DNA from 2 places in the Streptomyces sp. NPDC058637 genome. Region 1 is predicted to be linked to the other one. Evidence: riboswitches for the same ligand, from Rfam matches in the RefSeq annotation. Region 1 holds a riboswitch; the other holds the start of a gene.
The links. Region 1 has a riboswitch for S-adenosylmethionine ahead of ACFWVP_RS16080 (hypothetical protein). Riboswitches for the same ligand answer to the same signal wherever they lie in the genome.

Region 1 (5,281 bases):
ACGGACGTCCTTCGGCCGCCGACGCCGATGTCGACTGCCCGAGGGCGAGGGCGAGCAGGAGAGCGCTCAGCAGGGTCAGTAGGCGACGGGCCATCCGCTGCTCCAGTTCAGTAGGTTGACGCCGAGTTTCGGGGTGCCGTTGTCCTGGCCGTCGTAGTAGTGGTAGACGAGCAGGTCGCCGTCGGAGTCCGCCAGGATCGACTGGCCGCCGGGGCCGATGTACCGGCCGTGCGACTCCATGACGGGGGTACCGCCGTTGCTGAGCATGCCGACGCCGTTGCGGTCCCTGTAGGGCCCGGTGACACTCGTCGACCTGCCCACCTTGATCTTGTACGTGGAGCCGGTGCCGGCGCAGCAGGTGTCGTACGAGGCGAAGAGGTAGTAGTAGCCGTTGCGCTTCACGATCGAGGGCGCCTCGACGGCCTTGGTCCCGGTGGGGCGGGAGGCGAGGGAGCGGCGCGCGGTGGCCCCGGCGTACTGCTTGCCGGTCGACGGGTCGACGCGGATCATCTTGATCCCGGTCCACCACGAGCCGAAGGACAGCCACCACTTGCCGTCGTCGTCCACGAAGAGATTGGGGTCGATGGCGTTGTAGTCGCTCGACGAGTTCGAGGTGTAGACGATGCCGTAGTCGCTCCAGCTGCCCGCCAGGCCGGTGGTGGAGCCGGCGAGCCCGATGGCCGAGGTGTTGGAGCCGAAGGACGAGACGGCGTAGTACATCAGGTACTTGCCGCCCCGGTAGGAGATGTCGGGAGCCCAGGGGTCCGAGGCGGACGAGTAGTTCTTCCACCAGTTCGGTTTCGTGGTGAAGGCGTTGCCCGACCGGCCGAAGGCGGTGCGGTCGGTGGAGGTGCGGAGCTGGAGGCCTTCTCCGGTGGAGTAGAGCAGGTACTGGCCGGACGAGCTCCGGATCATGGACGGGTCGTGGACGACGATGTCGCCGTTGACGACACCGGGGTTGGGGTACGCGGAGGCGCTGCCCGGCACGAGGGCCATCAGGAGCGCTGCGGGGAGAACGGCGAGGGTCCTTCTCAGGGTGCGGCTCATGAGGAGGTCTCCTCCTTCGGTCGTGGGGTGGGGCGCGAGGGCGGTACAGGCGGGCACCGGTTGGTCGCCACCGCCGACGCATCCGTTGCCATGCCCATGCCATCAATGCGCGTTCGATATACCGAATAACGCTCGGCACTTCGGACGGGACCGTAGAATCGAACACGTCTTGCGTCAACGGATCGCGCACGGATTCGCCGAATACCCGCCCCATGTCCGACATCACGAACAGCGGTGCCCCCAGGCGTGGTTGGTGGGCCGGGCGCGACAGGGTCGTCGCGTCCGGCCCACCGGCCCGCTTGCCCGCCGGCCCGTTAGAGCCCGTAGGACAAGTCCCCGCGGGCGGTGCGCTGCGGGCGGGGCGCCGTGGTCGCGCACAGTGCGCCGCCCTCGGTGCCGACGTTCACCAGCCCGGTGGCCTCACCGTCGAGGCCCACGAACCGCAGCGCGTGCCAGCGCGGCAGCCAGAAGACCCTGCCTCGGTGCCCGGCGAGCAACTCCCGCAGATCCGCGGGGGCGTGCATCCAGACCTCGGGCAGGTCGCCCGCGTGGTCGAAGGCGGCGCGCAGTGCGAGCCAGCCGTCGTCCCGCACATCGCTGGAGGTCAGCAGCAGCTCGACGGCCTGGCCGGGCTCCTGCGCGCACTTCTTGGCGTGGATCCAGTGCACGTGGTGGCCGGGGGCGTACCGCGTGCAGCCGTCGTGGTGAATGAGGTGGGGGAGCATGGGCCGTCGCCCGCCTTCCGGGGTCGTGGACCCCGGGGGCCCGTCCCCGGTGGTCCGCTGTTCCCCGCGCGGTGCCGCGCGGAGCGGGTCGTCACCCGGAGCACCCGCAGCGGAGCGGGGTGCCGTCCAGCGAGCCGGGGCTTACCGCTGGAACTCATGACCCACGGAAAGCGTAACAGGAGCCGAGAGACCGTCAGGATCCCTGCACAGCACCGGCGCACGGACACACACCGCAGGGCTCGGCGCACTCACTCGCCCCGGCCCGCACGCCCCTGCCTGGCTCGGCGCACGCCCTGCCTGGCCCCCCGCGCGCCCCGGCGCACGCACCCGTACCGCCCCGCACGTCCCAGCCCCGGCCGCCCCGTCCCCTCGCACCCCGGGCCGGCACCCGCACCCCCCGCGCTCCCCCGCCCCGGCAGCCCGCGCCTCAGCCGTGCAGCAGCACCGGAAACGCCTCCATGTCGTTCTGCGTCATCACCGGCAGCTTGCGGATCTCCTCGTCCGGTACGGCGAGCTTCAGCCCCGGGAAGCGGCCGAACAGCGCGGGCAGCGCGATGCCCGCCTCCACCCGGGACAGCGCGGCACCTGGGCAGATGTGCGGCCCGTGGCCGAACGTCATGTGCCGGATCGGAGTCGGGCGGGTGATGTCGAAGGCGTCGGCGTCCTCGCCGTGCTGCGCGGCGTCGCGACCGATGGCCCGGTAGGAGATCACCACGCCCTCCCCCTTGGCTATCACCTGCTCACCGACCTGGATGTCCTCCGTGGCGAACCGCATCAGCAGATGCGTGGTGGGGGTGTCCCAGCGCAGCGTCTCCTCGACCACCGTGTCCCAGGGGATCTCCCCGTCCAGTACCTTCCGCAGCTGGTCGGGGTGGGCGAGCAGCGCCCGTACGGCGTTGAGTATGAGCCCGATCGTGGTCTCGTGCCCGGCCGCCACCATGGCCTTGAGGTTGCCGACGACCTCCTCCTCGGTGAGCGGTTCGCCGCCCTCCTCCGCGAGGATCAGCGCACTGGTGAGGTCGTCGGTGGTGCGGGCCTTCTTCTCCCGCACGAGCTCCGCGTAGAAGACGTCCAGTTCCGCGATGAGCGCCATGCGCTCCTCCTGCGGGGTGAGCATGGAGAAGAACGCCTTGTAGCGCTTCGTCAGCATCGGGTGCTGCGCCTCGTCCACCCCCATCAGCAGGCCCACCACCCGCATCGGCAGCGGCTGGGCGAACACCGCCTTGAGGTCGACGACGCCGTCCTTGCCCTGTTCGGCGAGCGCGTCCAGGAGTTCCTCGGTGAACCTCTCGATGGCCGGGCGGATCGCCTCCAGCCTGCGCGGGGTGAGGGCCTGCGAGGTCTTCGTCCGCAGCCGGCGGTGCTCCTCGCCGTCCACGGTGAACATGGAGCGCCCCGCGTCGATCATGCCGATCAGCGGCCAGGCGTGCGTGACCTCACCGTTCTGCCAGAGCCCCCACGCGCCCAGGTCCTTCACCAGCCGTGTGTCGACGAGGAGTTGACGTGCCTCCGCGTGGCGGGTGACGGTCCAGGCGGGCACCCCGAGGAGCTCGATACGGGCCAGCGGGGCGCCGCCCCTGGTCAGCTGTTCGGTCTCACCGTCGAGGTCCTGGACCAGGGGGTCGACGACCACGGTCGCGTGCGGGCAGTTCACAACAGGTCTCCTGTCGTACGTACGGGAACGAACCGGACGGGCAGCGCGTTCATCCCGCGCAGGAAGGCGGAGGGCCGTCGCACGAGTTCCTGGGGCGGTACGGCGAGCTGGAGGTCGGGCAGCCGGTCGAGGATGACCTCGATCCCGGTGCGGGCGATGGTCTCGGCGATCTCCTGCGCCGGGAAGGGGCAGCGGTACTCGCCGTGGCTGAAGGCGAGGTGCGCCGCGTTACTGCCGTGCGACGCGGCGCCGGGGCCCAGGTCCTGGCGTATCAGCGGGTCGGTGTTGGCCGCGCCCAGGCCCAGCAGGAGCATGTCCCCGGCCTTGATCGTCCGTCCGCCGAGCTGTGTGTCACGGACCGCCCAGCGGCCGGCCAGGATCTGGGTGGGGCTCTCCTCCCACAGGACCTCGTTCATCGCGTCGCCGATGCTGCGCCGGCCGCCGGCGAGCGAGTCGGCGAACTGGTCCTCGGTGAGCATCAGGCGCAGCGAGTTGCTGATCCAGTCGGCGGTGGTGAGGTGGCCCGCCGCCGTGATCGCCATCAGGTCGAGCGCGTACTCCTCGTCCGTGAACGGCGCGGGATCCGCGAGCATCCGCGAGGTGATGTCGTCCCCCGGCTCGGCCCGCTTGGCCGCCACGAGCCGCCGCATGTGCTCGCCGAACCGCCCGTACGCCTCCTGCGCCCCGGGCCCTCCGTCGGCCAGGTCCTTCAGGACGCGGGCGATGTCCGCGCCCTCCGCGTCGGGGAAGCCGACGAGCCGGGCGAGGACGAGCACGGGCAGCGGCTCGGCGAATTCGGCGACGAGGTCGGCCGTGCCCCGGCCGCACATGCCGTCGACGAGCCGGTCGGCGAGCTGCTCGCAGTGCCCCCGGATCTCGAACGGGTCCGCACCCTCCAGCGCGGGCACCACCATCTCGGCGTGCCGCCGGTGCTCGGCCCCCGCGGTGAAGTAGATGGACGGCATGGGCCGCCCCACCATGGGGAGCAGCGGCCAGTCCTCGGGGATGTGCTCCCACTGGTTCCACAGCCCGACGTCCCGCGGGAACAGCTCACCGTCGCTGGTGACCTGGTGGAGTTCCCGGTAGCCGACGACCAGCCAGGCGGGGAAGCCGCCGGGGAGCTCGACGGGGACCACGGGCCCGTACGCGTGGCGCATCGTCCGGTACAGGCCCTGCGGGTCGGTGTGGAAGTCCGGCCCGCCGAGCGGCACGGGAGCGGGGGCGGCGTGCGCGGGGCAGCCGCCGGACGCGGGCGCGGTGGATAAGAAGGGGCTCGTCATCGTACGGACTCCTGGCAGACGGCTTCGCGCGTTGCGGCCATACGATCAACGCGCGACCACTATAAGGAGGTTGAGTGAAGCATTGGGTTACAGTCGCGCCCATTTCCCGACTGTTCACGATCACATCGGTGTGGCATGGATCACCGGAACCCCGCGTCCGGTCCGACGGGACAGCTGGTGCGAGCGGACTGTCGGGAGCGCACGCGCGAACGGATCGGGGCGGGCGACCGCGATCCAAGAGCAGAGCACCCTGCTCGGGATCGCCACGAACAGGGCGCGCGACGCCGCGAGAAACCGGCGGCGACGGCCTGACAGCTGCGGGGCCGCGCGGGGTGTACGCCGGGTGCACGCGACATACACCCTGTGAAGGTCTGCTCCTGAATGGTCGGGTTCCTCGTGCTCCCTTGCGGGTGTCGCCGCCCCCCGGCTAACTAGATGATCATGAGCCTCTTCAGCCGTAGTTCCACCCTCCGACGTACAGCGGCACCGACCGTCCCGGCGGCCCCCACGGCCGAGGTGGTCCCGGATCCGGGCCTGGCGGCTCTCACCGGGGAGTGGATGATCGATCCCGCTCA
Region 2 (5,281 bases), on a different contig from region 1:
GACACGTCGTACGGGTTGACCACGATCGCGTCCTCGCCCAGCTCCTCGTACGCCCCCGCCTCCCGGGAGAGGACCAGCGCGCAGCCCTCGTCGGAGACGACGGGAACCTCCTTGGCCACCAGGTTCATGCCGTCGCGGATCGGGTTGACCAGCGCCACGTCCGCGAGCCGGTAGGCCGCCAGCGAGCGCGCGAAGTCGTCATCGACGTGCAGCAGGACCGGGGTCCAGTCCGGGGTGCCGTACTGCTCGTTGATTCCGTCGGCGACCCGCTGGACCTCCGCCGTGTAGGCGCGGTACACCGCGAGGTCCTGCCGGGAGGGGTAGGCGAACGCCACGTGCACCACCCGCTCGCGCCACTCCGGGCGCTCCTCCAGCAGCGCCCGGTAGGCGTGCAGGCCGCGCACGATGTTCTTGGACAGTTCCGTGCGGTCCACCCGCACGATCGTCTTCCGCCCGGCGCCCACCTGCTCCCGCAGCGTCCCCATCCGCTCGTCCACGTCCGCCTCGTGGGAGCGGCGGCGCAGGAAGTCCGCGTCGGCGCCCAGCCCGTGCACCCCGATCCGGGTGCGGCCGGTGCCGCCGAGGATCTCCGTGCAGCAGGAGATGAACGCATCCGCCCACCTGCGGGTCAGGAACGCGGCCCGGTCGGCGCCCAGGATGCCGCGCAGCAGCTGCTCGCCGATGTCGTCGGGCAGCAGCCGGAAGTAGTCCACCGGCGCCCACGGGGTGTGCGAGAAGTGTCCGATCCGCAGGTCGGGCCGGAGCTCGCGGAGGATGCCGGGCACCAGCGAGAGGTGGTAGTCCTGCACCAAAACCGCCGCGCCGACGCCCGCCTCCTCGGCGAGCGCCTCGGCGAAGGCCCGGTTGTACGCCTCGAAGGAGGCCCACTGCCGACGGAACTCCGCGTCGAAGACGGGCTCCACCGGCGTCTGGTAGATCATGTGGTGGACGAACCACAGCACCGAGTTCGCGATGCCGTTGTACGCGTCGGCGTGGACTCCGGCGTCGATGTCGAGCATCCGGACACCGGGCTCGCAGACGCCCCGCCGGACCGCCTCGCGGTCGCCGTCGCCGAGAGCGGCGCACACCCACAGCTTGTCCTCGACGGCGCTGAGGCCGGAGACGAGTCCGCCCCCGCCGCGTTTCGAGTCGAGCGTGCCGTCCTCACGCAGGGCGTACGACACCGGGCCGCGGTTGGACGCGACGAGGACCTGGGCAGCGTGCTCGGAGACCATGTACCCGAACCTAGCCCGTTCGGGAAGCCGCCAAACGTGAAGCAGGTCCCGCCTTGCTACGCCGCGTGGCGGGACGCGTACTCCGCGATCTCACGCATGGGCGGCCTTTCCTCCGTGTCCACCGCGTGGGTGCGCGGTACGAAGCCGTTCGCGCCCCGCTCGAACTGGGTGATCGAGGGCCGCACCAGATGCCCCCGGGAGAGCCGCAGCTGCGCCGTGCGGTAGATCGCGGCGGCCATCCTGCCGAGCGCCTGACCGTCCTGGTGGCGGTGTTTGCGTACGCCGACGTCGACCTGGGCCAGTGCGTCCAGGCCCACCGTGTGCAGGGCGTCGACGAGCAGGCCCAGCTCCACTCCGTAACCGACGGGGAAGGGCAGCCGTTCGAGCAGGGAGCGGCGCACCGCGTATTCGCCGCCGAGGGGCTGGACGAAGCCGGCCAGCTGCGGCCAGTGCAGATTGAGCAGCGGGCGCGCCACGAGCTCGGTGACCCGGCCGCCCTGGCCTGCGGTGTCTCCCAACGGGCGGTCGTACATGGCCTTGACGAACTCGACCTCGGGGTCGGTCAGCAGCGGGCCGACGATCCCGGACACGAAGTCCGCCGAGAAGTCGCGCAGGTCCGCGTCGATGAAGCAGACGATCTCCCCACTGGTCACCAGCAGTGACCGCCACAGCACTTCGCCCTTGCCGGGGACGGCGGGCAGCGAGGGGAGTATCGCGTCCCGGTGCACGACGCGGGCGCCCGCCCGCCGGGCGGCCTCGGCGGTGGCGTCGGTGGAACCGGAGTCGATCACGACCAGTTCGTCGACGAGCCTGACCTTCTCCATGAGCTCGCGCCTGATCTCCGTGACGATCGCGCCGACCGTCGCCTCCTCGTTCAGCGCGGGCAGCACGACACTCACGCTCGCACGGTGCGGATCCCTCGCCCGGGCGGCCGTGAGCCGTTCGAGCGGGCGGTCGGCGGCTGACCAGGAACGCCTGGTCAGCCAGCGTTCCACCTCTTCCAGCACGGTCGATACTCCCTGTATGTGATCCATCTCGCGGTTCGGACGACTATCTCCACCGCCCGGGGCTTCGGTTACAGTCTTGAGCAACGCGGATGGCCCTCGCATGTCGGGGTCGGTCCGCGAATAAACGCCCGGATCAATGGTCCGGTGCCATAGCGCTCATCCAGAGGGACTGAGGGAACGGCCCGTTGAAGTCCCGGCAACCCTCCTGCCGACCGCGAGGTCACGGTGGGGAAGGTGCCAATTCCGTCTTGTGGCGAAATACGTCGCGAGGAAGATGAGGAGAAAGGGCCTCCGCCATCATGGCCGTGCAGACAGTTGCATCGAACAACAATTCTTCCACCGTGGACCTCGGTCCCGCCGTCGCGCTTTCCTGCCGCGAATGCAGCGAGCGTTTCGAGCTCGGTCCCATTTTCGCCTGCGCGTCCTGTTTCGGGCCGCTCGAAGTGGCGTACGACCTGCCGAGCGGCTCCCCCGAAGAGCTGAAGAAGCGCATCGCCGAAGGCCCGGACAACATCTGGCGGTACGCGCCGCTGCTGCCGGTTCCCTCCGATGTCGCGGACAAGCCCAACATCAACCCCGGCTTCACGAAGCTGGTCAAGGCCGACAACCTCGCCCGTGAGCTGGGCGTCACCGGCGGCCTGTACGTCAAGGACGACTCCGGCAACCCGACGCACTCCTTCAAGGACCGCGTCGTCGCGATCGCCGTCGAGGCCGCCCGCGCCTTCGGATTCACCACCCTCTCCTGCTCCTCCACCGGCAACCTCGCCGGTGCGGTGGGTGCCGCCGCGGCCCGCGCCGGCTTCCGCTCCTGCGTGTTCATCCCGCACGACCTGGAGCAGGGCAAGGTCGTCATGGCCGCGGTGTACGGCGGTGAACTGGTCGGCATCGAGGGCAACTACGACGACGTCAACCGCTTCTGCTCGGAGCTCATCGGCGACCCGCTCGGCGAGGGCTGGGGCTTCGTCAACGTCAACCTGCGGCCGTACTACGGCGAGGGTTCCAAGACCCTGGCGTACGAGATCTGTGAGCAGCTCGGCTGGCAGCTGCCCGACCAGCTCGTCATCCCGATCGCGTCCGGATCGCAGCTCACGAAGATCGACAAGGGCCTCCAGGAGCTGATCAAGCTCGGCCTGGTCGAGGACAAGCCGTACAAGATCTTCGGTGCGCAGGCCGAGGGATGCTCCCCGGTCTCCACCGCCTTCAAGGCGGGCCACGACGTCGTCCGGCCGCAGAAGCCGAACACGATCGCCAAGTCCCTGGCCATCGGGAACCCGGCCGACGGCCCGTACGTCCTGGACATCGCCCGGCGCACCGGCGGTGCCGTGGAGGACGTGAACGACGAGCAGGTCGTCGACGCGATCAAGCTGCTGGCGCGCACCGAGGGCATCTTCGCGGAGACCGCGGGCGGTGTGACGGTCGGTGTGACGAAGAAGCTGATCGAGGCCGGTCTGCTGGACCCGACGCTGACGACCGTCGTGCTGAACACCGGTGACGGGCTGAAGACGCTGGACGCCGTCGCCCCGACGACCGGTGTGGCGGCCACGATCCGGCCCAGCCTGGAGGCGTTCCGCGCCGCCGGCCTCGCCGCCACCAACTGACCACCCGGGACCGAAGGAAGGCACCCACATGAGCGTCAAGGTCCGCATCCCCACCATCCTCCGCACCTACACGGGCGGTCAGGCCGAGGTCCCGGCAGAGGGCACGGTCCTCTCCGAGGTCATCGAGTCCCTGGAGAAGGACCACCCGGGCATCGCCGCCCGCGTCCTGGACGACCAGGGCAAGCTGCGCCGGTTCGTGAACGTGTACGTCAACGACGACGACGTGCGCTTCGAGGGCGGCCTGGCGACGGCCACCCCGGACGGCGCCGGCGTCTCGATCATTCCGGCCGTCGCCGGAGGCTGACCGTCGGACACAGCGCCGGAGGCTGACCGTCGGACACGGTCCCTGACGCTGACCGTCCTGCGCGGCGCCTGGGGCTGACGCTCCCGCCCGGCCGCACCACCGCGAGAACACCATTGCCCCCTCCGCGAGAGAAGCGGAGGGGGCAATTCTGCATGGTTGAGCGCGGTACAGTTGGGGAAGCCCCCTCAGCTGCCCGTGCCGCCCGCATATGAGAATGCGCCCGGTCGCGACTAGAAGCAGCCAAAGTACGTGAACCCTTTGTGGCATAAGCCGCCTTTGTCCGGCCCGAATTGCCCAGGATTATCACAAGTTCTCCATATCCGGGCGTTCAGCCCTGCCCAGAATTCTCGTCCGATTGACCTGTTGCAGAGGGCAGTTGGGCAGATACATTCGGCCGCGGTCGACGCGTTCCGACGCACGCCACCCTCTCCGGTCGGAGGGTGAGTTTGACCCGGGCCCGCGAAGTGCGGTGCTCGTGCAAGGGCCAGTAATAGGGGAGTTAGGCATGGCTCAGGGCACCGTCAAGTGGTTCAACGCGGAGAAGGGGTACGGCTTCATCGCGGTCGACGGTGGTGCGGATGTTTTCGTCCACTACAGCGCGATCCAGATGGACGGGTACCGCACCCTCGAAGAGGGTCAGCGAGTTGAATTCGAGATCTCGCAGGGCCAGAAGGGGCCGCAGGCGGACATGGTCAAGCTCGCCGTCGGCTGAGCTCGGCGCGGTCGGCCAACGACACTACTCACGCACGCAGGGCCCGTACCCCCGATGAGGGGTTACGGGCCCTTCGTGCGTCCGCGCGCCCCCTCCCGGCTGTCCGCGGACGGAGGGGGACGCTTGCACTCGCAGGGGTCGAGTGCTAATCATTGGCGTTAGCACTCTCCAGGTGAGAGTGACAGAACTTGGACCGGGCCGGTGAGGCCCGCAGGCTCTGTGGGGCAAGGAACCACAGAGCACGCTGGCCGTCCGTCGCGGGCGCCTCTCGGTCCGGAGAATCCACCCCTGTCCGGGAGGACCACTTCACATGGCCAAGATCATCGCGTTCGACGAGGAGGCACGGCGCGGTCTCGAGCGCGGGATGAACCAGCTCGCCGACGCCGTCAAGGTCACCCTCGGCCCCAAGGGCCGAAACGTCGTCC

Region 2: it holds a riboswitch for S-adenosylmethionine, as region 1 does, so the genes downstream of both, thrC (threonine synthase) here and ACFWVP_RS16080 (hypothetical protein) in region 1, are expected to answer to the same signal.

Annotation. Positions count from the first base shown of each region.
Region 1 covers NZ_JBHXRD010000013.1:162,764-168,044, forward strand. The annotation lists gene ACFWVP_RS16070 (family 43 glycosylhydrolase) at 1-94, opposite strand, end outside; gene ACFWVP_RS16075 (arabinan endo-1,5-alpha-L-arabinosidase) at 76-1,047, opposite strand; gene ACFWVP_RS16080 (hypothetical protein) at 1,362-1,772, opposite strand; SAM riboswitch class IV at 1,824-1,934, opposite strand; gene ACFWVP_RS16085 (cytochrome P450) at 2,200-3,426, opposite strand; gene ACFWVP_RS16090 (cytochrome P450) at 3,423-4,706, opposite strand; gene ACFWVP_RS16095 (YceI family protein) at 5,148-5,281, shown strand, end outside.
Region 2 covers NZ_JBHXRD010000046.1:24,591-29,871, reverse strand. The annotation lists gene ACFWVP_RS32020 (trehalose-6-phosphate synthase) at 1-1,235, opposite strand, end outside; gene ACFWVP_RS32015 (glucosyl-3-phosphoglycerate synthase) at 1,292-2,242, opposite strand; SAM riboswitch class I at 2,396-2,523, shown strand; gene thrC (threonine synthase) at 2,542-3,840, shown strand; gene ACFWVP_RS32005 (MoaD/ThiS family protein) at 3,869-4,144, shown strand; gene ACFWVP_RS32000 (cold-shock protein) at 4,650-4,856, shown strand; gene groL (chaperonin GroEL) at 5,167-5,281, shown strand, end outside.